DNA from 4 places in the Mesorhizobium sp. M0816 genome. Region 1 is predicted to be linked to each of the others. Evidence: predicted binding sites of a transcription regulator. Region 1 holds the regulator's gene; each other region holds the start of a gene.
What was found. The regulator PhoB, encoded in region 1, activates phosphate uptake and scavenging genes when phosphate is short. The targets are predictions, from matches to a motif close to TGTCATNNANCTGTCAT.
Positions count from the first base shown of each region.

Region 1 (4,580 bases):
GACACCCGCCAGAATGGCGGTCGTGAATTTCTTCATCATATCCTCCCTGCGCCGCGTACGGCGTGACCAATTGGCTCAAAGACCAGCTTAGAAGCTCTAATTTTTTCGAGCCTCGAAAAAATACTGGCCCGATCTCCGGCTGCTGTCAACATCGATTCTGATGGATTTTGATGACTCTGCGAGTTTTTTCGAGCGTCGGAATAAACGATGACAGCGCCACCTGCATCTGACACTATTTGCCTGCATTCGACACTATTTGTCGGACATTACCGACGGCTTCCGGTTCATGAGCGGCCGCGGCAACCGGGAGGAAAGCAAAACAATGTCGGTCGGAATCCGCCATGACGATTTGCGCCGGCGCAACCGGGCGATGGTGATCTCGGCGGTGCGCCGGGCCGGCCAGCCATCGCGTACTGAGATCGCAGCTACCACCGGCCTCAGTCATTCGACCATATCGGCGATCTCTTCCGACCTGATACGGGAAGGCATCCTCGCCGAGAGCAAGGCAAGTGAGCCCGTTTCGTTGAAACGCGGTCGTCCGCAGGTCGGCCTCGCCCTCAACCCGGAAGCGGCGGCGGTGCTGACCGTGGTGTTGTCGCTGAATTTCCTGTCGGCCGCCATTATCGACTATACGGGACAGGTGGTCGCCGAGGAACAGCGCCGGCTGGACACGCTGACCATGCCGCGCGACGAGCTGATCCGTGAATGCATGGCCATCGTCCGGCGCCGGCTGCAGGATCCAGACCTTGACGTCCGCAGTGTCGCCCGCATCGCCCTGGCGATTCAGGGCATTACCGACTCCCCTGCACGCGCCATGCTGTGGTCGCCGATCACGCCGCAGACCGACATCGCCTTTGCCGACATGCTGGAGGACGAATTCGGCATCCCGGCAACGGTGGAGAACGACTGCAACATGATGGCGGTGGCTTTGCGCTGGCGCAATCCGGATCGCTATCGCGACGACTTCATCGCCATCCTGCTTTCGCATGGCATCGGCATGGGGCTGGTGCTGAAGGGCGAACTGTTCACCGGGACGCATTCCTCGGGCGGCGAATTTGGCCACATGATCCATCGTCCGGGCGGCGCGCTCTGCCGTTGCGGGCGGCGCGGCTGCATCGAGGCCTATGCCGGCAACTACGCCATCTGGCGCAACGCCAGGCAGATGAGCGAAGACAGCGAGCCGGTCGCCGACGTCAGCGACGCCGACATGCGAGCACTGGCGGCCCGGGCGCGCGAGAAAGATGGGCCGGAACGCGAGGCCTACCGCAAGGCCGGCGAAGCGCTGGGTTTCGGTCTCGGCTCGCTGTTCGCGCTGATCGATCCGGCACCGGTCGCGATGGTCGGCGCCAGTGCCGCCGCCTTCGATCTGATCGAGCCGGCCATGCGGAAGGCAATCGCCCAGACCGCCGGCGGCCAGCATTCAGGCTCGATCTCCTTCGATACAGAGCCGAACGAATTGCCACTGATCCGCGAAGGCTGCGCGATGCGGGCGTTAAGCTTCGTCGACCAGGAGATTTTCGCGCCGGGCGCGCAAATGAGGCCCAGCGTCAGAAAGAACGTAGCCTGACCAGGCGGGTCAATCTTCCCTGATCGCATAGCCGGCACCGCGGATGGTGCGGATGACATCCGGCATCCGGCCGTTGTTGACGGCTTTGCGCAGCCGCCCGACATGCACGTCGACGGTGCGTTCGTCGATGTAGATTGTCTCGCCCCAGACATTATCGAGTAACTGGCTGCGCGAGAAGACACGGCCCGGATGCCGCATCATGAACTCGAGCAGCCGGAATTCGGTCGGCCCGAGCCTGATTTCGCTCTTCTTGCGATAGACCCTGTGCGATTCGCGATCGAGCACGATGTCGCCTACCTTCAGCACGCTGGACAGCACTTCCGGCTTGGCGCGCCGCAGCAGCGCCTTGACCCTGGCCATGAATTCCGGTGTCGAAAACGGTTTGACCAGATAGTCGTCGGCGCCGGTCGAAAGACCGCGCACCCGGTCGCTCTCCTCGCCGCGCGCGGTCAGCATGATGATCGGCAGCCGCTCGGTTTCGGGGCGCACCCGCAACCGACGACAGAGCTCGATGCCGGAAACCGCTGGTATCATCCAGTCGAGCACCAAAAGGTCGGGCACATTCTCCTGCAAACGGATCTCGGCTTCGTCGCCGCGTGTCACCACCTCGACCTGGTAGCCTTCGGATTCGAGATTGTAGCGGAGCAGCACACCCAACGGCTCCTCGTCCTCCACCACCATTATGCGTGGTGCGATCATCGGCTGGGCACCCCCATCATGTCACCGGTGCGGACATTGTCGTTTCGTCCTGCTTCGGACGATTGACCGGCAATTGCTCGCCGGTCAGCACATAATACGCATTTTCGGCGATGTTGGTGACATGGTCGCCGATCCGCTCCAGATTCTTGGCGCAGAACAGCAGGTGCGTGCAAGCGGTGATGTTGCGCGGATCTTCCATCATGTAGGTCAAGAGCTCGCGGAACACGGACGTGTATTTGACGTCGATGCGCTCGTCGGCGGCACGCAGCTTGGCCAACGCGGCCGCATCGCCTGCAGCATATTCCTCGATGACACCCTGCACCTGGATGAGAACCAGCTGCGCCATCGCGTCGATGGAATGCGACAGGTCCCGCGGCGTGGCGCTGAGGCCGACCGCACTCACGCGCTTGGCGATATTCTTGGCAAGATCGCCGATGCGTTCGAGGTCGCCCGCCATGCGGATCGCTCCGACCACATGGCGAAGATCGTGGGCCATCGGCTGGCGTTTGGCGATCAGGGTTATGGCGCGGTCGTCCAGTTCGCGTTGACGCGCATCCATGATGGCGTCGTCGGAAACGACGCGTTGCGCCAGCACGTTGTCGGAATTCAACAGGGCCTTGGTCGCCCCGCCGACCATCGAACCGGCGAGGTCGGCCATGTCGCGGATCAGCTTGCTGATCTGCTCGAGATCCTCGTCGAAAGAAGCGACTGTGTGTTCGCCCATGGTCCTGTCCTCATATGCATGATCGGAACGGCTCAGCCGAAGCGGCCAGTGATGTAGTCCTGCGTGCGCTTCTCGCGGGGCGACGTGAAGATCTTCTCGGTCCGGTCGAACTCGACCAGTTCACCCAGATACATGAAGGCGGTCTGGCGCGACACGCGCGCCGCCTGCTGCATGTTGTGGGTGACGATGACGATCGTGTAGTCGGCTTGCAATTCGTCGATCAGTTCCTCGATCTTGGCAGTCGACAGCGGGTCGAGGGCCGAAGCCGGTTCGTCGAGCAGAATGACTTCCGGCTTCACGGCCACGGTGCGGGCGATACAGAGCCGCTGCTGCTGGCCGCCAGATAGGCTCAAGCCGCTGGCGTTGAGCTTGTCCTTGACCTCGCTCCACAGCGCGGCGCGCTTCAACGCCTGTTCGACGCGGCCGTCCATCTCGGACTTGCCGAGGTTCTCGTAGAGCCTGACGCCGAAGGCGATGTTCTCGTAGATCGACATCGGGAACGGCGTCGGCTTCTGGAACACCATGCCGATCTTGGTCCTGAGGAGGTTGAGATCCTGCGACCGGTCGAGAATGTTCTTGCCGTCGAGCAGCACCTGGCCCTCGGCCATCTGTTTTGGGTAGAGCTCATAGATGCGGTTGAACACACGCAGCAGCGTCGATTTCCCGCAGCCCGAAGGGCCGATGAAGGCCGTGACACTGCGCTCAGGCAGCGACAGGCTGATGTCCTTCAGCGCCTTGCTCTGGCCGTAGTAGAAGTTGAGATTCTTGACCTCGATCTTCGTCTTCTCGGCGACCGTTTCGGCCATCGTCATGTCTGGGGACAACATCTGTGTCATCTGTCCTCTCTGCGTCCGGTAAGGCTGCGGGCGAGGATGCTCAAGCCCAGAACCGTCAGGGTGATTATGAGTGCGCCGGTCCACGCCAGTTGCTGCCATTCCTCGTAAGGGCTGAGAGCGAACTGGAAGATGGTCACCGGCAGGCTGGCCATCGGCGCGTTGATATTGCTGCTCCAGAACTGGTTGTTGAGCGCGGTGAAGAGCAGCGGCGCCGTCTCGCCGGAAATGCGTGCTATCGCCAGCAATATGCCGGTGACGATGCCGGACAATGCGGCGCGGTAGGCGACCGAACGGATCACCACCCAGCGTGGCGCGCCGATCGCGGCACCGGCTTCACGCAACGCGTTCGGCACCAGGTTGAGCATGTCTTCAGTGGTGCGCACGACCACCGGAATGACCAGGATGGCAAGCGCAACGGCGCCGGCAATGGCCGAGAAATGTCCCATTGGCCGCACCATCAGCTCATAGACAAACAAGCCGATGATGATCGACGGCGCCGACAACAGGATGTCGTTGATGAAGCGGACGACGGTGGTGATGCGCGAAAAGCGTCCATACTCGGCCATGTAGGTTCCCGCCAGCACGCCGATCGGCGTGCCGACGACAACGGCGATGATCGTCATCAGCAGGCTGCCCGCGATGGCATTGAGCAGGCCGCCGGCCTCGCCCGGTGGTGGCGTCATCTCGGTGAAGACCGCGAGCGAAAGCCCGGCTGTGCCCTTATAGACCAGTGCGCCGAGAATGAGCGCCAGCC
Region 1 is NZ_JAMYOT010000008.1:39,891-44,470, forward strand. Features, by position in the region: gene xylF (D-xylose ABC transporter substrate-binding protein) at 1-36, opposite strand, end outside; gene NKI17_RS14115 (ROK family protein) at 323-1,567, shown strand; gene phoB (phosphate regulon transcriptional regulator PhoB) at 1,577-2,266, opposite strand; gene phoU (phosphate signaling complex protein PhoU) at 2,283-2,990, opposite strand; gene pstB (phosphate ABC transporter ATP-binding protein PstB) at 3,023-3,826, opposite strand; gene pstA (phosphate ABC transporter permease PstA) at 3,823-4,580, opposite strand, start outside.

Region 2 (4,580 bases), on a different contig from region 1:
CACATTTCGGCGCCGATCGGCACGCGGAAGAACAGCTTTGATGTCGCCCGTGCCGTCCCCTCCGTATCGACAGCCCACAGACCATCGGTGCGGCCGGTGGCTTTCGGGCCTTGGCCGTCGGTGGCGACCCAGAGGCGGCCGGCCGAATCGACCGCGCAATTATCCGGCATGCCGAACCAGCCATTGGCGGTGGTTGCGGTCGAGAAGGTGGCGCCGACGTCGGCCACAGCGGGATCGCCGCATTTCAGCAGGATTTCCCACCTGCCCTTTGTCGCGGTGAAATCACCGCCGTCCTCGACGATCTCGATGATGTGGCCAAAGGCATTTTCGGCACGCGGGTTGGCGGCGTCGACCTGGTCGGCCTTGCGCTTCGAATTGTTGGTCAGCATGACATAGACCCTGCCGTTGGTGGCATTGGGCTGGATGTCTTCCGGACGGTCCATCTTGGTGGCGCCGAGCAGGTCGGCGGCGCGGCGCGTCTCGATCAGCACGTCGGCCTGGCTGGCAAAGCCGTTCTCCGCCGTCAGCGGCCCTTGGCCGAAGACGATCGGCAGCCACTCGACCGAACCGTCGTCGGCAAACTTGGCGACATGCAAGGTGCCGTCGTCGAGCAAATCCATGTTGGCGGCGCGGTCGTCCGGATCGAACTTGCCTGTGGTGACGAACTTATAGACATAGTCGAAGCGCTCGTCGTCGCCGAGATAGAAGACGACACGGCCATCCTTGGCGACGATTGATTCGGCGCCCTCATGCTTGAAGCGCCCCATCGCGGTGCGCTTCCTCGGCGCCGAAGTCGGATCCTGGACGTCGACCTCGACGATCCAGCCGAAGCGGTTCGGCTCGTTCGGCTCCTTGCCGATGTCGAAACGGTCGTAATGCGCTGCCCATTCATAGGCACCTTCGGGAATGCCGAGGCGCTTGTAATTGGCGGCTTCCTTATGCCCCTGCGGCAGCTCGCCCGAGAAATAGCCGTGGATGTTCTCCTCGGCCATGACATAGGTGCCCCATGGCGTGACGCCGCCGGCGCAATTGTTGATGGTGCCGATGATCTTCGTGCCGGTCGGATCGGCGCTGGTCTTGACGCGGTCGTGGCCGGCGACCGGGCCGGAGAGCGCGATCTCGGTGTTGGAGGTGATGCGGCGGTTGAGCTTGCCGTCGCGAACGACCTGCCATTTGCCTGATACCTTGCGTATCTCGACGATAGTGCCGCCATGCGCCGTCATCTCGACGTCGACTTGTTCCTTGCTGAGGGGCGCCTGCTTGGCCTTGCCGTCGACGATGGTGACGAGGCCCGGAAACATCAGGTGCGGATTGGTGTATTCGTGGTTGACCACCAGCAGGCCGTGCTCGGCCGAGCCGTCGATCGGGATATAGCCGACATAGTCGTTGTTGTAGCCGAATTGTCTGGCCTGGGCTTCCGCCGACTGTTTTGTCGGATCGAATTCCGGCGAATCGGCGAACAGCGGATCGCCCCAGCGCAGCAGTACATCGGCGTCATAGCCGGGTGCGACGTGATGCTTGTCGTCGATGCCGGCCTCGAGCTCGTCAAAAGCGAAGGCGGAGCCTTCGGCGGCGCGGGCATTGTCGGCGGTGATCAGCGCCAGCGGGCTGACGGTAGCGGCTATGGCCGAGACGGCAAGCGAGCCCTTGAGGAAGCCCCGGCGCGAGAACCGCGCGGCGATGATCTCACCCATGGTGCGGTTGTTGGTGGGATTGGCTCCTGGCCCATCATTTTCCTCGAGCACGCTGGTGCGGAAATGGGCGTCAGGGGAGCGATGTTCGGTCATAGTGGGCCTGCCTCTGGCTGGATGGATTGCTGGAGCGTGTTGCCTGGCCAATCCGGTATCGCCGGCAGGTCACAGTTTGATGACATGCCGGCTAATTACCATCTGCGATTTCGTGTCCAACATCGGGCCCGCTTGACCGCGACCGGCGCTTCGGAAACAAGAGCTGCGGCAGGCGCGTAGGGACACATCGGGAGAGAACAAAAGTGAGTTTCTGGGGACTTGGGCAGCTCTGCGTTTCGACGGTAATCTTCCTGCTGGCGGCGATGGCCGCAAAACAGTGGGGGCTGGCGCCGAGCCTCGGCAAGATTGTGCTGACGTTGGCGCTCTATTCGCTGGGCAATCTGATCATGCTGAGGCTGATCCGTGAATTCGGCATGTCGGTGTCGTTCAGCCTGTCGGCGGTGATCCAGCTGGTGTCGGTGAATGTGGTGGCGCTGGTCTTCTTCGGCGAGCGCGTCAATGCCTTACAGGCAACCGGCATCGTGCTTGCCATCGCAGCTGTGGCGCTGATCACGCTCGGGCCCTATCTGCAAAGGCTGTAACTGCGATCGGGCCGATGAAGAAGATTGCAAGCAGACTGCGCAACTGGCTGGAGTTCCCGGTTCTGCTGGCCGGGCTGGTCATTGCCGGCGGGCTGTGGGGGTTCGAGGAGCTGATGGAGCTGGCGCGGGCCACCACGCCGCATGCCTTCGACACCGAAATCCTGCTTGCCTTCCGCAAGGCCGGGCAGCCCGACAATCCGATCGGACCGGCGTGGCTGGAAGGGGCGATGCGCGACATCACCAGCCTCGGCAGCGCCAGCGTACTGGTGGTGATCACGGCAGCAATGATCGTCTACCTGCTCCTTATCCGCAGGCCAGGCGCGGCGCTTCTCATGTTCGTCGCGGTAGCGGGCGGCCAGCTCCTGTCAAGCGTGCTGAAATTCGACATCGACCGGCCGCGCCCTGATCTGGTCTCGCATCTCGCCGATGTGGCATCGCTTTCGTTTCCGAGCGGCCACGCCATGCTGTCGGCGGTGACATATTTGACGCTGGGCAGCATGGCGGCGCGGTTTTTGCCCGGGCGGACAACGAAGATCTATGTACTCGGGCTGGCGGTGCTGACGACGGTGGTGGTCGGCATCAGCCGCATCTATCTCGGCGTCCACTGGCCGTCCGACGTATTGGCCGGCTGGTGCGCCGGCTTTGCCTGGGCGATGCTGTGCTGGCTTGCGGCACGGTTCCTGCAGCGATGGCTTGGGCGGGCCGACGGCACCTGACTCAAATCAGCCTGTTGATCAGGCCATGACCGCAGCCTGCCAGCAGGAAAACCATCGACAGCAAGGCTGTCGAGGTCGCCAACGCTTTGAATATCTTCACCCGCTCATCCTTTTGAAGTCGTGCCTGTGAAATCGGGATCGCAGTGGATGTCCCGCCAAACGATGCCGAGGTTTGTAGCATGACAGCGCATCGGCTGGCAAAGAGTGCTGCATGTTTGGAGGCAGACCATCAATCCTTGGTGCAGGAAGACGTCGCCGACCGCGCCAGCGCAGGAACTTCATCCTCGACTGTTCGGCGGTGCCGTTCTTCGATTCAACGGCGGCCAATGTCATCGAGGGTGCGGCCCACAAGGCGAGCCGCGCCGGCGTTCGCTTCATTATATCAGGCGCTTCGCCGCAGATACGCCGCATGCTGATCAACCACGGCGTCAAGCGGCCGCTGGTGACTTATGCCGCCTCGATCAAGGATCGCGGGCGCAGCTGAAGAAAGCCGCGCCCGCCGCCTGAGCCGATGGCTGGCTTAGTCGAGGCCCAATGCCGCGATCTCGCCGTCGTTCATCAGCGGCACGAAGATTGTCGACTTGCCGTCGGTGCCGATGTCGGCGCTGCCCGGTTTGAACGTCGCAACCGCTTGCGGCGTGCCGCCGGCTTTGTAGCGGTAGAGCGTGCCGGTCATATACGCGGTGGCGTAGATGCTGCCGCCGATGGCAACGACGCCATCGAGGTTGGCAAACTTTTCCGCGCCGGGCAGTGGCGAAACGGCCTTGGTAGCAAGATCGACCGAGAGCAGGCCGCCCGGCTCCGCGGTGCTGAAGTCGGGCTTGATGCCCTTGCCCCAGGAAGCGACGATCAGCCGGCCGCCATCGGCGAAGATGCCATTCGGCGAAGCAAGCGCCGCATCCCTGACGAACAGTTCGGGCCGGTCGCCGTCGATGCGATAGATCGTATCGGCAAGCATATCCGTGACGTAGATCTTGCCGGACGCGTCGGCGGTCACGTCGTTGAGGAAGACCGCGTTCGGCACGTCGATCGTCGATGTTAGCTTGCCGCTTGCGAGATCGACGACGCGCACATGGGTGAGGTCGGCGACGTAGAGTTTGCCGCCGACAATCGCCATGCCCTTGGGCGCGTCCATGCCGTCGGTCCAGTGTTGCGTGACTAGCTTGCCGTCCATCGACAGGATCGACAGATAGCCGTTGCCGTCGGCTTCGCCGGGATTGCCGACGATGTTCGAGACGATAACGCGCTGGCCGGCGGCGTCGAACAGCGCCGATTCAGGCTGCTCGAGGCCGCCGGTGCGCCAGAGTTCAGCGGCCTGAACTGCTGGCGCGGCCGCGATGCCGACCAGGGCGAGAAGTATCGAGGTGAAGAGGCTCTTCATGGCTAGTCTCCTGTAATGGACTGGCGGAGAGCTAGGCCTTTCGATACTTTTCGGGAAGATCTATCAGGACTAGTACCGAAGGCTGATACCAAATCGTGCAAAAGAGGTGCATCCCATGAACGGCCTGATCTTCGAAGCGCTGAAGCGGACGCTT
Region 2 is NZ_JAMYOT010000003.1:34,581-39,160, reverse strand. Features, by position in the region: gene NKI17_RS04545 (PhoX family protein) at 1-1,787, opposite strand, end outside; gene NKI17_RS04540 (hypothetical protein) at 1,991-2,329, shown strand; gene NKI17_RS04535 (phosphatase PAP2 family protein) at 2,344-3,045, shown strand; partial or broken gene NKI17_RS04530 (sodium-independent anion transporter) at 3,305-3,529, shown strand; gene NKI17_RS04525 (SMP-30/gluconolactonase/LRE family protein) at 3,566-4,426, opposite strand; gene NKI17_RS04520 (helix-turn-helix domain-containing protein) at 4,542-4,580, shown strand, end outside.
Region 2: NKI17_RS04545 (PhoX family protein) is a predicted target of PhoB. The motif match lies at 1,856-1,872, and genes of this name have one in related genera.

Region 3 (4,580 bases), on a different contig from region 1:
GGCTCGAGACTGAAGGCCTGATCTGCCGCGACGGCCGCGGCTGGACGGTCTCGCCCATCAATCTTGCTGAACTCGAGCAGATCGCCGTCTATCGCGAGGCGGTCGAGGTCGCGGCACTCAGACTAACTTGCACCTTGCAGGACAGAAGTGCCGTCGAAATCATCGAGGCGATGCTCGATTCTTGCGACGACAAGACGCCGCGCGAGGAATGGCATCGCGTCGGCAGGGATTTTCATATCGAGCTGGCACGTCTATCCGGCAACGAGTTCCTGTTCAGAGCGGTTCGCGATGCGATGACGCGCCTGTCGCGCGCCCGCTGGCTCGAGGTTCGCGACGAGGCAGCGCTTGGCCGTGCCTGGGCCGAACACCATGCCATTCTGTCGGCGGTGCGGGCCGGCGATGCCGATAGCGCCGCCCGCCTGCTTTCGGCCCATATCATCGGCAGCCGCGACCGGCTGGTGACCTCGCTGCGCAACGACCGGCGCGGCCTGCGCGCCCGGGGATTTGCGGTCGTCGCTTGAGTGAGGATCGGCTGCCATTGATCACGAAAAGAGCAGATGAGCGAAGAATGCTACTTTCGGTCTCGCTTCGCAAATGCCGATGGCGTAAGAGCAGCGATGGAAAACAACCGATTTGACACACCCGTGACCGTCAAGGGCGCGGCGGGAAGCAATCAGCTCTTGCGTACGGCCCGCGAGGCTTCCGACTACCTCCTCAACAATTGGCCCGGCAAGCGCAGCCCCAAGCACCGCGAAGCGTTGCAAGCCTGTCATGATGCGCTGGCCGGCGACAAGCCGGCCATGAACGCAAGACGGGCCTTCATTGCCGCCGCTCGTGAAGTGAACGTCTTCGTCAGCGACAAGGCGCCCGCCTGAGGCATAGCGGGATTTGACCGAGGCGCGGACCGCCTGACAGGCCGGGCGTCATCACTCGGCCGTTTCGGTTTTGGTTTGGGACTCTCTCTCGCCCTCGGGCTTCGATCGCTCCTTGGCTGCGACCTTGGCAGCCTGCTTTTCCGCCTTCTTGGCAGCCTTCTGCCGGTCGCGTTCCTTGCGTTCCTGACCGTAGTTCGGTGCTCGTGCCATATCGTTTCCTTTCATTGTGCTTGGCCTTTGCCTAGGAGCATTGGACCGCAAACACAACAGCGCAAGGCACGATCGGGCTCCATATCTCCGCGCAGTCCGGAGAGCCCGGCTTTTCAGGCGCCGTCGCGGTCGAGGACGAGATCGGCCGGACCGAACCGGTCCTTTGCGGTGAACTGCTGGTGCCAGTAGGGATAGAGCACGGGCGGCCTGCTGACCGCATCGAGGCGTGTGCGCTCCTCATCGCCAAGCACCAGGCTTGCAGCGGCGATATTGTCTTTGAAATGCGCTTCGGTTCGTCCGCCGATCACCAATGAGCTGACGGCGGGCCGGCCGAGTAGCCAGGCAAGCGCCACCTGCGCTGCCGACACGCCGTGGTTCTTGCCGATATCGATCAGCACGTCGACGATCCGCCACAGCCGGTCCTCGTCGCGGATCGGCGGTTCCGACCAGCCGCTGAGCTGGCGGGCGGTCGGCTGGTCACGGTGGTATTTGCCGGACAGCAACCCGCCGGCAAGCGGGCTCCAGACCAGCACGCCGAGCCCCTGGTCGACCGAGATCGGCAACAATTCATACTCGGCCTCGCGCGCTTCCAGCGTGTAGTGGATCTGCTGGGTGACGAAGCGCGGCTGGTGATGATGATCGCTGATGCCAAGCCCCTTCATCACCTGCCAGCCGGAATAATTGGAACAGCCGACATAGCGGACCTTGCCCTGCGCGACCAGCGTGTCGAGCGCGGCGATGGTTTCCTCGAGCGGTGTCAGGCCATCCCACTCGTGCAGGAAATAGATGTCGATGACATCCGTCCTGAGCCGCTTAAGGCTCCTTTCGCATTCGCGGACCAAATGGTAGCGCGACAGGCCTTCATCATTGGGGCCTTTGCCGATCCGCATGCGCGCCTTGGAGGCGATCAACACGTCGCCCTTGCGCTTGCCGCCGAGCGCCTCGCCGATGATCTCTTCCGACACCCCGTTCGAATAGACGTTGGCGGTGTCGATGACATTGACGCCGGCATCGATGCAAAGGTCGATCATCCGACGCGCCTCGTCGAGGTCGGTCTTGCCAACCGCCGAAAACGCGCCGCCGCCGCCGAATGTCATGGTGCCCATTGTCAGGGTCGAAACCTTCAGCCCGGAACGGCCGAGAGTGCGGTATTCCATGTCGTATCCTCACGATTTATCGGGAAAGGGCGTTGCAAACGACAGCCCCTCAGTGAACCGGGCATTTGTAGGATAATTCGTTCCGCTTGTCGCCCGCCCCGCAGGGCAAGCTCGATCACATCTTGCGGATTGAACGCATAGCCAGCGCAGTAGTGGCTGCAATAAAACCGTCATTGCCGGCCTATACTAACATCGGTCCAGCGCTTCGATTTCCGGCCGCCGGGCCGGGCGGCAGAGCGCCTGACAGCGGCCGGCAAGGCCTGTAAGCGGAGCAGCGCAAATGACCGAGATAAAACAGAATTCCCCGGCCAGGGACTGGCTGGAAGCGGAACTCGCCGACACGCTCGACGAAGATTATGAGCTGGAAATCTCGGAGCCGGTGCTGTCGATGGAGATCGCCAAGATCTACAAGAATGCACATCCGCCATCGATCGACCGCCTGCAGTATTTTCGCGATCTCATCACGCTGCAATCCGAATTGATCAAGCTGCAATCCTGGGTCGCCTATCACAAGAAGAAGCTCGTCGTGGTCTTCGAGGGCCGCGACTCGGCGGGCAAGGGTGGTGTTATCAAGCGCATCACCCAGAGGCTTAATCCGCGCATCTGCCGCGTCGCAGCACTTCCGGCGCCGACCGAGCGCGAGAAGTCGCAATGGTATTTCCAGCGCTACGTTCCGCATCTGCCGGCCGGCGGCGAGATCGTGCTGTTCGACCGCTCCTGGTACAACCGCTCCGGCGTCGAGCGGGTAATGGGCTTTGCCCAGCCGGATCAGGTCGAGGAGTTCTTCCGCGACGTTCCGGAATTCGAACGCATGCTGGTCCGCTCAGGCATTACGCTTGTCAAATACTGGTTTTCGATCACCGACGAGGAGCAGCAGATGCGCTTTTTGATGCGCATCCATGACCCGATGAAGCAATGGAAACTGTCGCCGATGGATCTCCAGTCGCGCGTGCGCTGGGAGCAGTACACCAAGGCCAAGGAAGAAACGTTCGCCCGCACCAATATTCCGGAAGCCCCGTGGTTCATCGTCGAGGGCAACGACAAGAAGCGGGCACGGCTGAACTGCATCGACCATCTGCTCAAGCAGATGCCCTATGAGGAGGTGCCGCACGAAGAGATCACACTGCCGGAGCGCGTCTTCAATCCCGAATACGAGCGCCAGGTACTGCCGCGCGAACTGTATGTGCCGGAGAAGTACTGACTAAAGCGGCGAGGAAGGCGGCGCCTCCATGGCGGCGCCCTGCAACAAGCTAGGTGCGCTCGATGATGACATGCGTGGCCTTCGGCGTCGCGACCTGCTCGCTGCAGCGATAGCCGAGCTTGGGCATGTCGATGCCGGCAAAAAGGCTCTCGCCGGCGCCTAGCAGGACCGGTGAGATCGCCAGATGCATTTCGTCGATGAGCTTTTCCTTGAGATATTGCCGGATCGTAGAAACGCCACCGCCCAGCCGTACATCCTTGCCGTCAACCACTGCTTTCGCCTTCTCCAGCGCTGAGTGGATGCCGTCGGTCACGAAATAGAAGGTCGTGCCGCCCTCCATGACAATGGGATCACGTGGATGGTGCGTGAGCACGAAGACCGGCACATGGTAGGGCGGGTTGTCACCCCACCAGCCTTTCCAGCTGTCATCCGGCCATTCGCCGCGGATCGGCCCAAACATGTTGCGGCCCAGGATCCACGCGCCGATATTTTTGAAGCTGCGCGCGGCGAACGCCTCGTCAGTGTCCGTGGTCCCGCCATCCTTGCCGAGGACCATCTTGCGGAAGGTGCGGGTGCCGAACATCCATTCGTGCAGGGCTTCCCCGCCAACACCCAGCGGGTTCTTCAGGTCTTGGTCGGGACCGGCGCCGAAGCCGTCGATCGACAAGGTGAAAGCGCTGACGCGAAGTTTGGACATGAGAGCCTCCTCGATAACCAATTGTGAGATGCAAGCAGTTATCGGGGTAGCTTAACTGATTGCATTTTGCAAGCGGTATTTTGAATCGCCGGCGGGGCAATCGCTTCCAAATCATGTTGGAATAACTAATCTCAATGTCGGCGCCGCCCGTCATCCGCCTGCCGGCAGCTTCTCCCTGTATAGTGACGGGGAGAAGGGGCTGGCCGCAACGTCGATATTTTTGCAACGCTGGAGATTGGTGAAATCTTTTACGAACGCGTCTTTCTCCCTGCCACTTTACGGCGAGAAATGCCCGGCAGGGCAACGAGGGGCAGCGTAAACTTGAAGCGATGTCCTGCGGCGTTCCATGTCGCGCTTTGGACGAACGAACACTACTCGATGTAGACGCTACAAAGGCGCATCACCCCTTGAGCATCGCCGCCACTTCGGGCGCAAAGTAG
Region 3 is NZ_JAMYOT010000017.1:58,222-62,801, reverse strand. Features, by position in the region: gene NKI17_RS24190 (GntR family transcriptional regulator) at 1-521, shown strand, start outside; gene NKI17_RS24185 (DUF982 domain-containing protein) at 618-875, shown strand; gene NKI17_RS24180 (hypothetical protein) at 927-1,085, opposite strand; gene NKI17_RS24175 (aldo/keto reductase) at 1,199-2,242, opposite strand; gene ppk2 (polyphosphate kinase 2) at 2,523-3,443, shown strand; gene NKI17_RS24165 (dihydrofolate reductase family protein) at 3,493-4,140, opposite strand; gene hemB (porphobilinogen synthase) at 4,541-4,580, opposite strand, start outside.
Region 3: ppk2 (polyphosphate kinase 2) is a predicted target of PhoB. The motif match lies at 2,400-2,416, and genes of this name have one in related genera.

Region 4 (4,580 bases), on a different contig from region 1:
GTGGCCTTGCGCGCGCTTCAGGCGCTTTATGATGGAAGGATGCGAGGCGTGGAGGTGATCTGACATGCTTGAGCGTATCCTCCCGGGGAGGATACGCGTCAAGCTCTAAGTCAGCTGTGCACCTTTCGGAGGGGCTTCACCTTGAGCATGGCTTGTTCTATGCCTTTCCCATGAAGAAGCTTGCCCGTTTTCTTGGCCTGCTGGTCGTTGCAGCAGTCCTTGCGGTGGCGCTGGGCACGCTGCTGCCGCGCCCGCTCTGGCCGGCGGCCGTTGCCGATCCGATCGGCACAAGCCACCGTATCCTGGTGCTGCAAAATCCGATCCACACCGACATCGCCATCCCGGTCGACGACGATGTGCGCCGGCGCTTCCATTTCCTGGTCGATGCCGGCATTCCAGCAGACGTGGCGGAGGTCCGCTACATCGTCTTCGGCTGGGGCGGCCGCGCCTTCTATCTGGAGACGCCGACCTGGTCGGAGCTGAAGGCGGTGCCGGTGATGAAGGCGCTGACGGTCGATGCCTCGGCAATGCATGTCGACATTTCCGTCGACATCGCCGAGCCGCATCGCGACGTCGCCGGCTTCGACATCGGCGAGGAGCGGTTTACGGCGCTGCTCGATTACATTGCGGCAAGCTTCCGGCAGGGGCCGAACGGGGCCATCCCGATCGAGAGTGCGGCCTATTCCCGCTTCGATCGGTTCTTCGAAGCCAATGGTCATTTCAACGCGCTGATCGGCTGCAACACCTGGACGGCGGCGGCATTGCGCACGGCCGGGCTGCGCACCGGCTGGTGGAATCCGCTGCCGGCCTCGCTCGGCCTGTCGATGCGGCTTTACAATTGACAAGGCGACTTAGGACCGCCGAGCGTCCTACGCCCACCAACCATAGAGCCAGTCGAGATCGGCGGCGAGCTTTTCGGGCGAGCGCATCGCCAGGAACAGGTTGCGGGCCATCGCCACCGGCCCGGCCGCATGCCAGGCGAGGCGGTTGATGGCGCCGCGGCGGGCGACCTGGGCGACGCGCGGCCGCCGCGCCTGTTCCCAGGCGGCAAGCGCCCCCTCAAGATCGGCTGTGGAGGCCGCAACGAAGCCGGCAAGCGTCGCCGCGTCCTCGATCGCCATCGCCGCGCCCTGTGCGGCAAACGGCGTCATCGCGTGCGCCGCATCGCCGATCAGCGCGATGCCTTCCGGCGTCGTCCATCGCCGCTGCTCGACGGTGTGGATCGGCCATGCCATCCACGGCGCCGCCTCGCTCGCCAGACGGACCAGCGCCGGCGCGGTACCGCGCATGGCGCTGGCGAGGCTGGCGGGGTTGGCATGCCCCGACCAGCCCTCGGCGATGCGCTCGCCCCCAGTGAAGGCGGCGAGGTTGAAGGCAGTGCCACGACTGACCGGATAGGCGACCATATGGAAGCCGGGATAGAGGAATGCAGTAACGCAATCGGGCGCACCGATCGCTGCAAAGGTTTGTCCGGCGGGGCTGTCGGCGGCCACCGTGGCGCGCCAGGCAAGCTCGCCCGAAAACCGGCTTCTCCGGAAATCGGCTGCGTTGCGGGCAAGCGTTTCTCGCACCGACGACCAGACGCCATCGGCGCCGATCAGCAGACAGCCAGCCTCGACCGTGGCGCCATCAGCCGATGCAGTGACGGTAACACCTTTCGATCCGGCTGCGATGTCGGTCACCCGCGCGCCGGCGATCAGATCGATACCGGGCTGCTCCGAAACTCGCTGCATCAGCGCTGACTGCAGATCCGCGCGGTGGGCAACGAGATAGGGCGCTCCCCAGCGCGTTTCGGCCGCCTGGCCAAGCGGTACGCGCGCCAGCTTGCGCAGCGTGGCGGCATCCTTGAGCACGACCGCCTCCGGCCGCACCGCCGTCGGCAACAGCCGATCGAGTACGCCGAGCTGCCGTAGGATGCGCGTCGCGTTGGGCGAAAGCTGGATACCGGCGCCGGCAGCCTCGAGGTGCTGCGCCTGTTCGAACAGTTTTATCCGATAGCCGCGCTCGGCGAAGGCCAGTGCCGCGGTCAGCCCGGCGACGCCCGCCCCGGCGATGACCACCTGCCGGGACTGCGTTTCCTGCATCAGGCTTGTCGCGGAAGAATCAGGCGGCCTGGTCGAGATAGAGGCAGCCCGGCGGCTGCGTTTCCAACGCCTTCAGCTTCGGCGAATAGCGATAGAGCGTCGAGCAATAGGGGCAGACCTTTTCATTGTCGTCGCCCATATCGAGAAATACATGGGGGTGGTCGAAAGGCGGATTGGCGCCGGTGCACATGAATTCCTTGACGCCGATGTCGATTGCCGGATAGCCCGCATCGTTCTGGAAATGGGGAATGGAACCGCCTGCCATCGTCGTCTCCTGATCTTGTCGATTGCATCTGGATCATAACCCGTCTCTTTGCAAGATCGATGAAATGAAACTGTCGCAAAAGCCTGTCAGAGGATAAGTTAAGCCGGTTAAGGCTATGGTCGTCGAACGGTGTGGGAAGAGCGGAAACCATGAACGAACTGAAGCCGGTGCAGAACGAATTCATCACCGTCGAGGCGGCGAGCCGCGAAGGCGGCAATCCCGACCGCTTCGTCAACCGCGAGTTTTCCTGGCTGCAATTCAACCGGCGCGTGCTCGAAGAGTCGCTGAACGCCAATCATCCGCTGCTCGAGCGTGTTCGCTTCCTGTCGATATCGGCCGCCAACCTCGACGAGTTCTTCATGGTCCGCGTTGCGGGTCTTGCCGGCCAGGTGCGCGAGGGCATCGTGCTGAAGAGCCCGGACGGACGCACGCCCGAGCAGCAGCTTGAACAATTGCTACGCGAGGTCGAGCGCCTGCAGGAGGACCAGCAGAACAGCCTTTCGGCGCTGATGCTGCTCCTCGACAAGGAAGGCATTGAAAGCATCACTCGCGAGGCGCTGAGCAAGGACGAGAAGGCCTGGCTGGAGGACCATTTCCAGGAGCAGGTATTTCCGGTGCTGACACCGTTGTCGATCGATCCGGCGCATCCGTTCCCGTTCATTCCCAATCTCGGTTTCTCGATGGCGCTGCAATTGCGCCATCGCAAGAACGGCGAGGAAATGAGCGCGCTTCTGCGCCTGCCGGTGGCGCTGAGGCGCTTCATCCGTTTGCCGGATCGCAAGCGCCATGTCCGCTTCATCCCGCTCGAGGAGGCGGTCGGTCTTTATATCGGCAAGCTGTTCCCAGGCTATGAGGTCAAGGGCTCCGGCACGTTCCGCATCATCCGCGATAGCGATATCGAGGTCGAGGAAGAATCAGAGGATCTGGTGCGCCTGTTCGAGACGGCGCTGAAGCGCCGCCGCCGCGGTTCGGTCATCCGGATCGAGTTCGACAGGCTGATGCCGCCCGAGTTGCGCGACTTCGTCGCCGGCGAGCTTGGTGTCTCGGCAAGCCGGATCAGCGTGCTCACCGGTCCGCTGGCGCTCAGCCAGATTTCGGAGATCGTCGCCGTCGCCCGCGACGATCTGAAGTTCACGCCCTATAACCCGCGTTTTCCCGAGCGCATCCGCGAGCATGGCGGCGATTGTTTTGCGGCGATCCGCGAGAAGGACATCATCGTCCACCACCCCTACGAATCCTTCGACGTGGTGGTGCAGTTCCTGCGTCAGGCGATGGCCGATCCGGAAGTGGTAGCGATCAAGCAGACGCTCTATCGCACCTCCAACGACAGCCCGATCGTACGCGCTTTGGTCGACGCCGCCGAGGCCGGCAAGTCGGTGACCGCGCTGGTCGAGCTCAAGGCGCGTTTCGACGAAGAAGCCAACATCCGCTGGGCCCGCGACCTCGAGCGAGCCGGCGTCCAGGTCGTCTTCGGCTTCCTCGAACTGAAGACCCATTCGAAAATGTCGCTGGTCGTGCGCCGCGAGGATGGCAGGCTGCGCAATTACGTGCATCTCGGCACCGGCAACTACCACCCGGTCACCGCGCGCATCTACACCGACCTGTCCTTCTTCACCACCGCCCCGACGATCGCGCGCGATGTCGCCCAGCTGTTCAACTTCATCACCGGCTATGCCGAGCCGGCCGAGCAGATGCGGCTGGCCATATCGCCGTTCACGTTGCGCGACCGCATCCTCAAGCACATTTCCGATGAGATCAGCCACGCGCTGGAGGGCAGGCCGGCCCGCATCTGGATGAAGATGAACGCCTTGGTCGACCCGATCGTCATTGACGCGCTCTACGATGCCAGCCGCGCCGGCGTCGAGATCGATCTCGTCGTGCGCGGCATCTGCTGCCTGAGGCCGCAGGTGCCCGGCCTATCGGAGAACATTAGGGTGAAGTCGATCGTCGGCCGTTTCCTCGAGCACAGCCGCATCTATTGCTTCGGCAACGGCCACGGCCTGCCATCGGACGGGGCGATCGTCTACATCTCCTCGGCCGATCTGATGCCGCGCAATCTCGACCGCCGTGTCGAGACCATGGTGCCGATCACCAATCCAACTGTGCACGAACAGGTGCTCGGCCAGATCATGCTCGGCAACATCATGGACAACCAGCAAAGTTTCGACGTATTGGCTGACGGAACCTCCCGGCGCGTTGTGCTGGAGGAGGGCGAGGAACCGTTCAACGCG
Region 4 is NZ_JAMYOT010000018.1:58,658-63,237, forward strand. Features, by position in the region: gene NKI17_RS24810 (metal-sensing transcriptional repressor) at 1-66, opposite strand, end outside; gene NKI17_RS24815 (TIGR02117 family protein) at 171-842, shown strand; gene NKI17_RS24820 (FAD-dependent monooxygenase) at 870-2,084, opposite strand; gene NKI17_RS24825 (zinc-finger domain-containing protein) at 2,104-2,349, opposite strand; gene NKI17_RS24830 (RNA degradosome polyphosphate kinase) at 2,499-4,580, shown strand, end outside.
Region 4: NKI17_RS24830 (RNA degradosome polyphosphate kinase) is a predicted target of PhoB. The motif match lies at 2,410-2,426, and genes of this name have one in related genera.